Regions from separate parts of the Pseudarthrobacter sp. B907 genome, predicted to be linked through region 2. Evidence: riboswitches for the same ligand, from Rfam matches in the RefSeq annotation. Region 2 holds a riboswitch; each other region holds the start of a gene.
What was found. Region 2 has a riboswitch for S-adenosylmethionine ahead of ABLI39_RS06560 (bifunctional o-acetylhomoserine/o-acetylserine sulfhydrylase). Riboswitches for the same ligand answer to the same signal wherever they lie in the genome.
Positions count from the first base shown of each region.

Region 1: another riboswitch for S-adenosylmethionine. It lies ahead of ABLI39_RS13655 (DUF1737 domain-containing protein); the one in region 2 lies ahead of ABLI39_RS06560 (bifunctional o-acetylhomoserine/o-acetylserine sulfhydrylase).
Region 3: another riboswitch for S-adenosylmethionine. It lies ahead of ABLI39_RS04060 (aminotransferase class V-fold PLP-dependent enzyme); the one in region 2 lies ahead of ABLI39_RS06560 (bifunctional o-acetylhomoserine/o-acetylserine sulfhydrylase).

Region 1 covers NZ_JBEEQE010000016.1:46,193-49,403, reverse strand. Annotated here, with positions in the region: gene ABLI39_RS13665 (aminodeoxychorismate lyase) at 1-8, shown strand, start outside; gene ABLI39_RS13660 (hypothetical protein) at 18-815, opposite strand; SAM riboswitch class IV at 1,034-1,147, shown strand; gene ABLI39_RS13655 (DUF1737 domain-containing protein) at 1,161-1,487, shown strand; gene ABLI39_RS13650 (rhodanese-like domain-containing protein) at 1,484-1,894, shown strand; gene ABLI39_RS13645 (O-succinylhomoserine sulfhydrylase) at 1,895-3,103, shown strand; gene ABLI39_RS13640 (glutamate--cysteine ligase 2) at 3,100-3,211, opposite strand, start outside.
Region 2 covers NZ_JBEEQE010000005.1:194,848-198,058, reverse strand. Annotated here, with positions in the region: partial or broken gene ABLI39_RS06560 (bifunctional o-acetylhomoserine/o-acetylserine sulfhydrylase) at 1-1,241, opposite strand, end outside; SAM riboswitch class IV at 1,292-1,407, opposite strand; gene ABLI39_RS06555 (VOC family protein) at 1,631-2,269, shown strand; gene ABLI39_RS06550 (isopenicillin N synthase family dioxygenase) at 2,395-3,211, opposite strand, start outside.
Region 3 covers NZ_JBEEQE010000003.1:226,109-229,319, reverse strand. Annotated here, with positions in the region: gene rsgA (ribosome small subunit-dependent GTPase A) at 1-531, shown strand, start outside; gene hisN (histidinol-phosphatase) at 578-1,390, shown strand; SAM riboswitch class IV at 1,480-1,593, shown strand; gene ABLI39_RS04060 (aminotransferase class V-fold PLP-dependent enzyme) at 1,628-3,052, shown strand; gene ABLI39_RS04055 (class I SAM-dependent methyltransferase) at 3,151-3,211, shown strand, end outside.

The DNA of each region.
Region 1 (3,211 bases), on a different contig from region 2:
TCCAGTAGCGCCGCCGCTCAGCTCCGGGTGGCGCCCTGCGCGAGGGCTTCGTCCACGAGCCGGGCCAGCGTGGCCGCCGCCGCCCGCGTGACGTCCGGGCCTGTGGCCACCGCCGAGGCCGACAGGTTTCCCTTAACGCCCGTCACCAGCAACGTTGTCATAAGCTGCCCGCTCGGCAGGGTCTGGGTGGCCAGCGAGCCGAACGAGGTGTCCGCGCTGGTCTTCACCGGCAGGATCTCGGTCTGGCTCGTGATCTTCTGGCCCCGGATCTCCATGCTGAAGTTTGTGCATTTTTTGCTTTTGGCCACGGCCGCCTCGAGGTTCACCCCCAGCTGTTTCTGATCCGCGACGGCGACCAGCGTGACGACGGTGAGGGCCTGGACCGTGGTGGATTTGGCGACACCGCCGGCATAGGTGCTGCCGGCCGGAATCTGGGCATTGCTGTCCGCCACGACCGCGCACTCTGCCGGGGATATCACGGCCTCCGACATCGTCTGCTTCGAGATCTCGATGCCCTTCTCCAACTGCTCCGCGGGCACCACCGTAAGCGCATTCCCTTCGCCGTCGGCAAGCCCCGCGATAATCGCCGTCAGTTCCGCCCCCGTGAATGCCTTCGGCGTCGGCGTCGGCGTCGGGGTTGGCGCTGCGCTACGTGGCTGGCCGGCGGCCTGCGAGGCGGCGGCTGAGGCCGGCTCGACGGTGTTCGCCGGAGACGTGGCCGGCGTCGTCGTTTGGCCGCAGCCGGCCAGCGCGAGGGCCGCTGAAATCAGGAGGGCTGCTGGTGCGCTGCGGCGCAGGTTCATGGGCAGGTTCATGGAGTTCCCCGGTTCCGTTGAAGTAGCTGGCATCTCGCCGAAAGGGCCAGGGGAACAGTCCGGGCGGCGGCCAGGGCCGCACTGCGCAATGAGCCCCCACCACACCGCCCGCAGACGCGATACGGGTGAGCCTACGGCATCGGCGGGCCAGCGCATAGTGACTTAACATGACGGCGGCGGCTCTGCCCGCCGCCGTCGCAGGTGTTAGGTTTTTCGGGAGTAATGAGACCCGGTGCCAAGCCCTGACTGGCCGGTCGGCAACCCTCCCTTTCGCGGCGGGGTGCCTCAGGTGAATACTCGGCATATCGAAATTCGAGCTGCAAGCGTGAAAGAAGGAGATCCGTCATGCCTGACGCGTCCGCCCCCGCTGTGCCTGATACAGCAACCGGGACAGCCCCCGCACCGTCCCCGGCCGGCCCCGGCGCCGAGGAGAAGCTGGCTTACCGCCTGTTCACCGGCCCCGACGACCGCACCTTCTGCGAGCGCGTCTCCGCCGCGCTGGCCGAAGGCTACGTCCTGCACGGCAGCCCCTCGGCCACCTTCAACGGCAGCACCGTGATCGTGGCCCAAGCCGTGGTGCTCCCGGCCGCGATCGCCAGCGCCGACGCCGCCGTCGCCAACGCGGTGGATGAACTCGACGCCGTCGAGTTCGAGGGCGAAGGCCACGCGTGAGCTACGCCGGAGACCTGACCCCGGAGGAGGCCTGGGCGCAGCTTGAGGCCGGCGCCGTCCTGGTGGATGTTCGCACCGAGGGCGAGTGGGCACATATTGGCGTCCCTGAGACCGCGGGCGGACGCCGGGAGCCGCTGTTCATCCAGTGGACGCTGGCCGGCGGCGCCCCCAACCCGGGGTTCCTGGAGCAGTTGCGGGCGCAGCTGCCGGACGACGGTGGCGCCGACCTCATCTTCCTCTGCCGCTCCGGTGCGCGCTCCGTGGCGGCTGCCACCGCCGCCACGGCCGCCGGCTTCACCGCCTACAACGTCCTGGAAGGCTTCGAGGGCGAACCGGATGCCTCCGGCGCCCGCACCGTGAATGGCTGGAAGAACCGCGGCCTCCCGACCAACCGGGACGAGCGCTAAGTGGGCTTCAATCCCGATGCCCAGGGCTGGAGCCCGGACACCCAGGCAGTCCGCGGCGGGCTTGACCGCACCGGTTTCCAGGAGACCACCGAGCCGATTTTCCTGAACTCCGGCTTCGTCTACGAATCCGCCGCCGCGGCGGAGCGTGCCTTCACCGGCGAGGACGAGCGCTTTGTCTATTCGCGCTACGGCAACCCCTCCGTGGCCACGTTCCAGGAGCGGCTCCGGCTGCTCGAGGGCACCGAGGCATGCTTCGCCACCGCCTCGGGCATGTCCGCGGTGTTCACCGCGCTCGGGGCGCTGCTGGCAACCGGCGACCGGGTGGTCGCGGCCCGCTCGCTGTTCGGCTCCTGCTTTGTGATCCTCAACGAGATCCTTCCGCGCTGGGGCGTAGAGACGGTCTTCGTGGACGGCCCGGACCTGGAGCAGTGGCGCACGGCGCTGTCGGAACCGACGACGGCGGTCTTCTTCGAGTCCCCGTCCAACCCGATGCAGGAAATCGTGGACATCGCCGCCGTGAGCGAGCTGGCGCACGCCGCCGGCGCGACGGTCGTCGTCGACAATGTTTTTGCCACCCCCCTGCTCCAGCGCTGCGGGGAACTCGGCGCGGACGTGATCGTCTACTCCGGCACCAAGCACATCGACGGCCAGGGCCGGGTGCTCGGCGGCGCGATCCTGGGCACCAAAGAGTTCATCGACGGCCCGGTCAAGCAGCTTATGCGCCACACCGGCCCGGCGCTCTCGGCGTTCAACGCCTGGGTACTCACCAAGGGCCTGGAGACCATGGGCCTTCGCGTGAACCACTCCTCCGCTTCCGCGCTGCGGCTGGCCGGCTGGCTCGAGGAGCAGCCCGCGGTCAGCTGGGTCAAATACCCTTTGCTGGCCTCCCACCCGCAGTACGAACTCGCCGCCCGGCAGATGAAGGCCGGCGGCACCGTACTGACCTTCGAGTTGTCCCCGTCCCCGGGTCGTTCGGCAAAAGAGGCCGCCTTCGCGCTGCTGGACGCGCTGAGGATCATCGACATCTCCAACAACCTGGGCGACTCAAAGTCGCTGATCACCCATCCGGCCACCACGACGCACCGTGCCATGGGCCCGGAGGGCCGCGCGGCGATCGGGCTGAGCGACGGCGTGGTGCGGTTGTCGGTGGGCTTGGAAGAGGTGGAGGACCTGATCCGGGACCTCGGGCACGCGCTCAAGCAGGTCTAGCTCCGGCGGACCCGGGACAATGTGGGGGCCGGTTCCGCTGCGCCCTCCATCCCCTCAGTGTCCACGCCGCGCGTCGTGACCCGCACCGCGTGGGCGACGACGGCGGCC
Region 2 (3,211 bases):
CCCGGATGGACGCCGGCCACCGCCTGCTGTTCCGGCGAGAGCTGGCTGTGCGTGGTCGACGCCGGGTGGATCACCAGTGAGCGCACGTCACCGATGTTCGCCACGTGCGAGTGCAGTTCGAGGGCGTCAACGAAGCGTTTGCCGGCCTCCGCTCCCCCGGCGAGGTTGAAGGCGACGATGGCGCCGGTGCCCTTCGGACCGTACTTGCGGCCGCGCTCGTACCAGGGGCTGGACGGCAGCCCGGCGTAGGCGACGGATTCGACGTCGTCCCTGGCTTCCAGCCATTCGGCCACCCGGGTGGCGTTGGCGACGTGCCGTTCCACCCGCAGGCTCAGCGTCTCGATGCCCTGGGCGATGAGGAAGGCGTTGAACGGGGACACGGCCGAGCCGAGGTCGCGCAGCAGCTGGACCCTGGCCTTGAGGATGAAGGCGAGGTTTGCCCCCAGCGCCCCGTCCGCGCCGAGGTCCCGGGCGTAGACCAGGCCGTTGTACGTGGGGTCCGGGGTGTTGAAGCCGGGGAAACGCTCCGGGTCCTTGCCGAAGTCGAAGTTGCCGGAGTCGACAATCACGCCGGCGATCGCGGCGCCGTGGCCGCCGAGGTACTTGGTGGCAGAGTGGACGACAATGTCGGCGCCCCACTCGATCGGCCGGATCAGGTACGGGGTGGAGAGGGTGTTGTCCACGATCAGCGGCACCCCGGCCTGATGGGCCACCTCCGCTATACCCTCAATGTCCAGCACGTCCTGGCGGGGGTTGGAGACCACCTCGCCGAAGAACAGTTTGGTGTTCGGCTGCACGGCGTCGCGCCATTGGTCCAGGTTGTCCGGGTCCTCCACGAACGTGACGGAGATGCCGAACTTCTTCAGGGTGTGGGCCAGCAGGTTGTAGGTGCCGCCGTACAGGCTGGGGCTGGCGACGACGTGGTCCCCGACCTCGGCGATGTTCAGGATTGCGAAGGTCTCCGCAGCCTGCCCGGAGCTTAGCAGGAGCGCGCCGAGGCCGCCTTCGAGGCTCGCGACCCGCTGCTCCACGGCGTCCTGGGTGGGGTTGCCGATCCGGGTGTAGATGGGCGCGAGTTCGGCGAGCGCGAACCGGTTGGCGGCGCTTTCGGCGCTGGGAAAGACGAACGACGTCGTCTGGTAGATCGGCAGCGACCGGGCGCCGGTGGCGGAGTCCGGCTCCTGGCCGGCGTGGATCTGACGGGTTTCAAAGGACCAGGCATTGGACATTGGAGAGCTCCTGCGGGACTGGGCGCCGGCCGTTCCCGGCTTTTCGACCGGAACGGACCTGGCGGCCGCGCTTGCCGTCCGGCGGGCGCCGGAGGGCCAGGTCTTCACCCGGGGCACCCCACCGCGTTAGGAGGGTTGCCGGCCAGCAAGCCGGGGCTCGATGCTGGCACTCATGACCTGGCTTCAGTCTAGGAACGCGCCCCGACGGCTGGATAGCTTTGTGACGAATATGAATTTGTCCCGGCGGCCGGCCGCGGGGCGTCCGCGGACCGCCCGCTGGCGCCGCAATCCACAGCGGATCCGGGCGGATCCGGCCCCTGGCCCGCACGTGAAAACGACATCCTACCTTGGTTAGGAGAGCCTAAGCTGAGAGCTCCATCACAAAGTGCCAAGATGAGGGCATGCGCATGGATCACGTCTCTTACGCCTGTGAACAAGATGGCCTCGCGGCCACCACCGAACGTATTGCGTCCGCCCTCGGCGTCGAAGCCGTCAAGGGCGGGGTACACCCCCGATTCGGGACCCGCAACATGATTATCCCGCTCGCCGGGCACAAGTACCTGGAGGTTGTGGAGGTCCTGGACCACCCCGCCTCGGACAAAGCGCCGTTTGGCCAGGCCGTGCGTGCCCGCTCGGCGGCCGGCGGGGGCTGGATGGGCTGGTGCGTCGAGGTTGACGACCTCGCCCCCTTCGAGGAGCGCCTGGGCCGGTCCGCCGTCAACGGCAACCGCAAGTTCCCCGACGGCCGCGAACTGGTCTGGAAGCAGATCGGCATCCTGGGCCTGATCGCCGACCCGCAGGTCCCCTACATGCTCAAGTGGGAGGGCGATCCTGAGCTGCACCCGTCCAACGCCTACGCGAGCAACGTCAAGATGTCCGCGCTCACCATCGCCGGCTCGGCCGAACGCGTCACCGAGTGGCTCGGCGAACCGGTGGAGAAGCCGCTGGAAGACGTGGACGTGAACTGGCTCGCCCCGCACGGGACGCCGGGAATCCTGTCCGTCACCTTTGAAACCGATTCCGGAGCCGTCACCATCTGACGATTCCTGCCAACACTTCGGCCGCCAGCAGCGGGTGCCAATGATGCCACCCACCGCTGGCGGCCGAATTTCTTTAATCCGCCCTTGCGCCGCCGGGCGCTCCGCCTGGGGCGGGACGGCCGCCGTCAGCCCTTGAGCAGGTCCGGGTGGTGGGCCTCGACGACGTTGGGGTGGGCGCGGAGCCGGTAGCGCAGGGCGTTGTCCCCGTAGGTCTCCAGGATCGGGCTGTTGGTCGGGTCCACCGACAGGCCGCGGGCCTTGGCCTGGAACTCCGGGCTGACCGCGAGCCGGGGCATGGTCGCATCGAGGGCCGGGTTGTAGAAGAACGGCAGCGAGATCCGGTCGGTGCCGCGCAGCGGGGAGATCACCCGGTGCAGGGTCGCCTTGAGGTAGCCGTTGGTGGCCAGCTCAAGCATCTCGCCAATATTGACCACAAACGTTCCGGGCACCTGGGGCGCGTCGATCCACTGGCCCTGGTACTCGACCTGCAGTCCGCCCTTGCCGGGCTCGACCAGGAGCAGGGTCAACACTCCGCCGTCGCGGTGGGAACCGACGCCCTGCTTGGGATCCGGATCGGATTCGCCCGGGTAGCGCACGATCTTGAGCAGCGGGAAAGCCTGGGCGGCAAACGCGGCGTCGAAGGTATCCTCGGGCGCCCCAAGGGAGACGGCGAGCGCCCGCAGCAGGTCCAGGGAAATGGCGCTGAGCCGCTCGGTCCATTCGGTGACGATCCCGCGCATCTCGGGCAGGTTTTCCGGCCAGAGGTTCGGCCCCTCCAGCCTCCAGTAGTCGGCAACGCCGGGTCCGGGCTCGACGGCGTCGCGCTCGACGCCGATGTCGATCTGCTCGCGCCAGTCGACGGCACCGTCCGTGATTTCGCCGCCGACGCGGGTGTAGCCGCGGAACTGGGGGCTGTGGACGTTCTCGATCGCGAGCTTCTGG
Region 3 (3,211 bases), on a different contig from region 2:
GGCATCGACGCCCGGTCCGATGACGGGCTCTCCGCCCGGCTGGACAAGGCCGCCGTCTCCGAGCTGCGGGCCCACCTCGACGGCAGAGTCACCGTGATGCTCGGCCATTCCGGCGTCGGAAAATCCACCATGGTCAACGCCCTGACCGGGGCGGAGCGCGCCACCGGCGGGGTGAACGCCGTCACCGGGCGCGGCCGCCACACCTCGTCCTCCGCGCTGGCGCTGAAGGTCAACGACGCGCCCGCCGGCAGCTGGATCATCGACACCCCCGGGATCCGGTCCTTCGGCCTGGCCCACGTGGACCCGGACCGGATCCTGCGGTCCTTCCCGGACCTGGCCCCCGGTACCGAGGACTGCGACCGCGGCTGCAAACACGACGCCGCCGCCGTGAACTGCGGGGTGGACGCCTGGGTGCAGGGCGGCCACGCAGGCCCGTCCGGCCCGGCCCGGCTCGCGTCGCTGCGCCGGCTGCTCGGCACGGACCCCCGTCTTGAGGCGCAGGAAACCAAGGAACTCGGCAGCGTCTCCTAGCGGTCGCCTCCCGGTCAGCGGCGGGTTTAGACGGTAGCTTGGAACCATGAGCCAACCCGCTTCGAGCTACAACGATGACCTGCGCCTTGCCCATGTACTGGCAGATTCCGTAGATTCCCAGACCATGAGCCGCTTCAAGGCGCTCGACCTTCGGATCGAGACGAAGCCGGACCTGACCCCCGTCACCGACGCCGACAAGGCCGCCGAGGAATCCATCCGCGGGCAGCTGTCCCGCTCCCGCCCGCGCGACGCTGTCCTCGGCGAGGAATTCGGCAGCTCCGGCCACGGCTCGCGCCGCTGGATCATCGACCCGATCGATGGCACCAAGAACTTCGTCCGCGGCGTCCCCGTCTGGGCCACCCTGATCGCCCTCGTCGACGAGGGCGAACCCGTGGTCGGCGTCGTCAGTGCCCCCGCCCTGGGCAAGCGCTGGTGGGCGGCCAAGGGCGCCGGGGCCTACATGGGCCGGTCGCTGGCCGCGGCCACCCGGCTGAAGGTCTCCAACGTTTCCCAGCTCTCGGACGCTTCGCTGTCGTACTCTTCCCTGGGCGGCTGGAAGCAGCGCGGCAACCTGGACGAGTTCCTCGGGCTCACCGAGGAAGTCTGGCGCACCCGCGCCTACGGCGACTTCTGGTCCTACTGCCTCGTGGCCGAGGGCGCCGTCGACATCGCCTGCGAGCCGGAACTCAACCTCTACGACATGGCCGCACTGGTCCCGATTGTCACCGAAGCCGGCGGCCGCTTCACCTCCCTCGAGGGTGAGGACGGCCCCTTCGGCGGCAACGCCCTGGCCACCAACTCGATCCTGCACTCGGAAGTCCTCAAGCGCCTCAACCCGGACCTCGACGACCTGCTCTAGGCGGTCCCGCTCCAGGCCGGCCGTAACACTGGGCTTCATATTCCGGCCTTCCTTTTCCGTGCGGAGTGCCATGTCCTAGGCTCGAAGCAGGTCACGAGTGCCAGCGCGAAACCCCGGTTTGCTGGCCGGCAACCCTCCATTCGCGGCGGGGTGCCCCGGGTGACGACCTGGCCGGTCCGGAGCGGACCCGGCAAGCGCGGATCCCCTGTGAGCGGGGTCCTTTCCGAGCGAGGTCCCATGACGACTGCCACCATCCCCAGCCACCCCTCCGCCGGCGCACCGGCGCACCCCGATGCCCGGTTCGACGCCGCCAGCCGCCCGCTGTCCGCGGTCTCCGGCGCCGAAATCCAGGCCCCGCTGATCCAGGGCGGCCATGTCCGCTACGCCAACCTGGACTACGGCGCCTCCGCCCCGGCACTGTCCGTGGTTTCCGCCTACCTGAACGAGATCCTGCCGTACTACGCCAGCGTCCACCGCGGCGCCGGCTACGCCTCCCAGCTCAGCACCTCGGTGTACGAGAACGCCCGGAACATCGTCCGCGGCTTCGTCGGCGGCCGCCCGGACGACTCGGTGATCTTCACCCGGAACACGACCGACTCGCTGAACCTGCTGGCCGGCTGCCTGCCCGTCGCCGGGGGCCGGCACACCGGCGAGGTGCTGTACCTCGACATCGAGCACCACGCCAACCTGCTGCCCTGGCAGAACGTCCCGCACCGCAGCGTCGTCGCCGCAGGCACCCTGGCCGGCACGCTGGCGCGGCTGCGGGAGGAACTTGCCCACGGCGGCGTGAGCCTGCTCGCCGTCACCGGCGCCTCCAACGTCACCGGAGAAATCCTGCCGATCCGTGAACTCGCCGCGCTGGCGCACGAATACGGGGCCCGGATCGCCGTCGACGCCGCCCAACTGGCCCCGCACCGCCGCATCGACATCACCGCGGACGACGTCGACTACCTCGCCTTCTCCGGGCACAAGCTCTACGCCCCGTTCGGTGCCGGCGTGCTGGTCGGCCGCCCGGACTGGCTCGACGCCGGCACACCCCACCTCGCCGGGGGCGGCGCCGTGCGGGACGCCCGGCTCGACGCCGTCAGCTGGACCACCGGACCGGCCCGCCACGAGGGCGGCTCCCCCAACGTCCTGGGCGCCGCCGCGCTGGCCCGCGCCACCGAAGTCATTGCCGCCCTCGACGAGCAGCAGTGGCATGCCCACGAGGACGCCATCCGGTCCTTCCTCGTCGAGGGACTTGAGCGGATCGACGGCGTGAGCGTCCACCACATCTTCGAGGACACCGGCCACGCGGGGAACCCGGGCACGATCGGCGTCGTGAACTTCTCGGTTGAGGGCTACGACGCCGGCCTGGTCGCCGCGTACCTGTCCGCCGAGCACGGCATCGGCCTGCGCGACGGCCGGTTCTGCGCGCACCCGCTGCTCAAGCGCCTCGGCCTGCCCGCCGGCTCCCTCCGCGCCAGCTTCGGCCTCGGCTCCCGGCTCGACGACGCGCAGCGGCTGCTGGCCGGACTCGAGGCGCTGCGGCGCAACGGCCTGGGCTGGGACTACGTTGTGGACGCCGGCCGCTGGGTCCCGGCCAACGACACCCGCAGCTATCCGCACTGGGCGCCCAACACGCCGGGCACCGCCGGCGCCGCCCCCTGCACCCTGGACTAGCGTCCGGGTCGTCATCGAGGGCCAGCCGGGCGGCCCGCCGCGGCCCCGTGCGGTAAATTCTGTAGGTACGCACCAAAAGCTGCCGAAGGAGATCGCACGTGGCACGCGGCGGCCCCAACCTGCACGGGGGACCCAAACTGCAGCATGACCGCCGGCGGG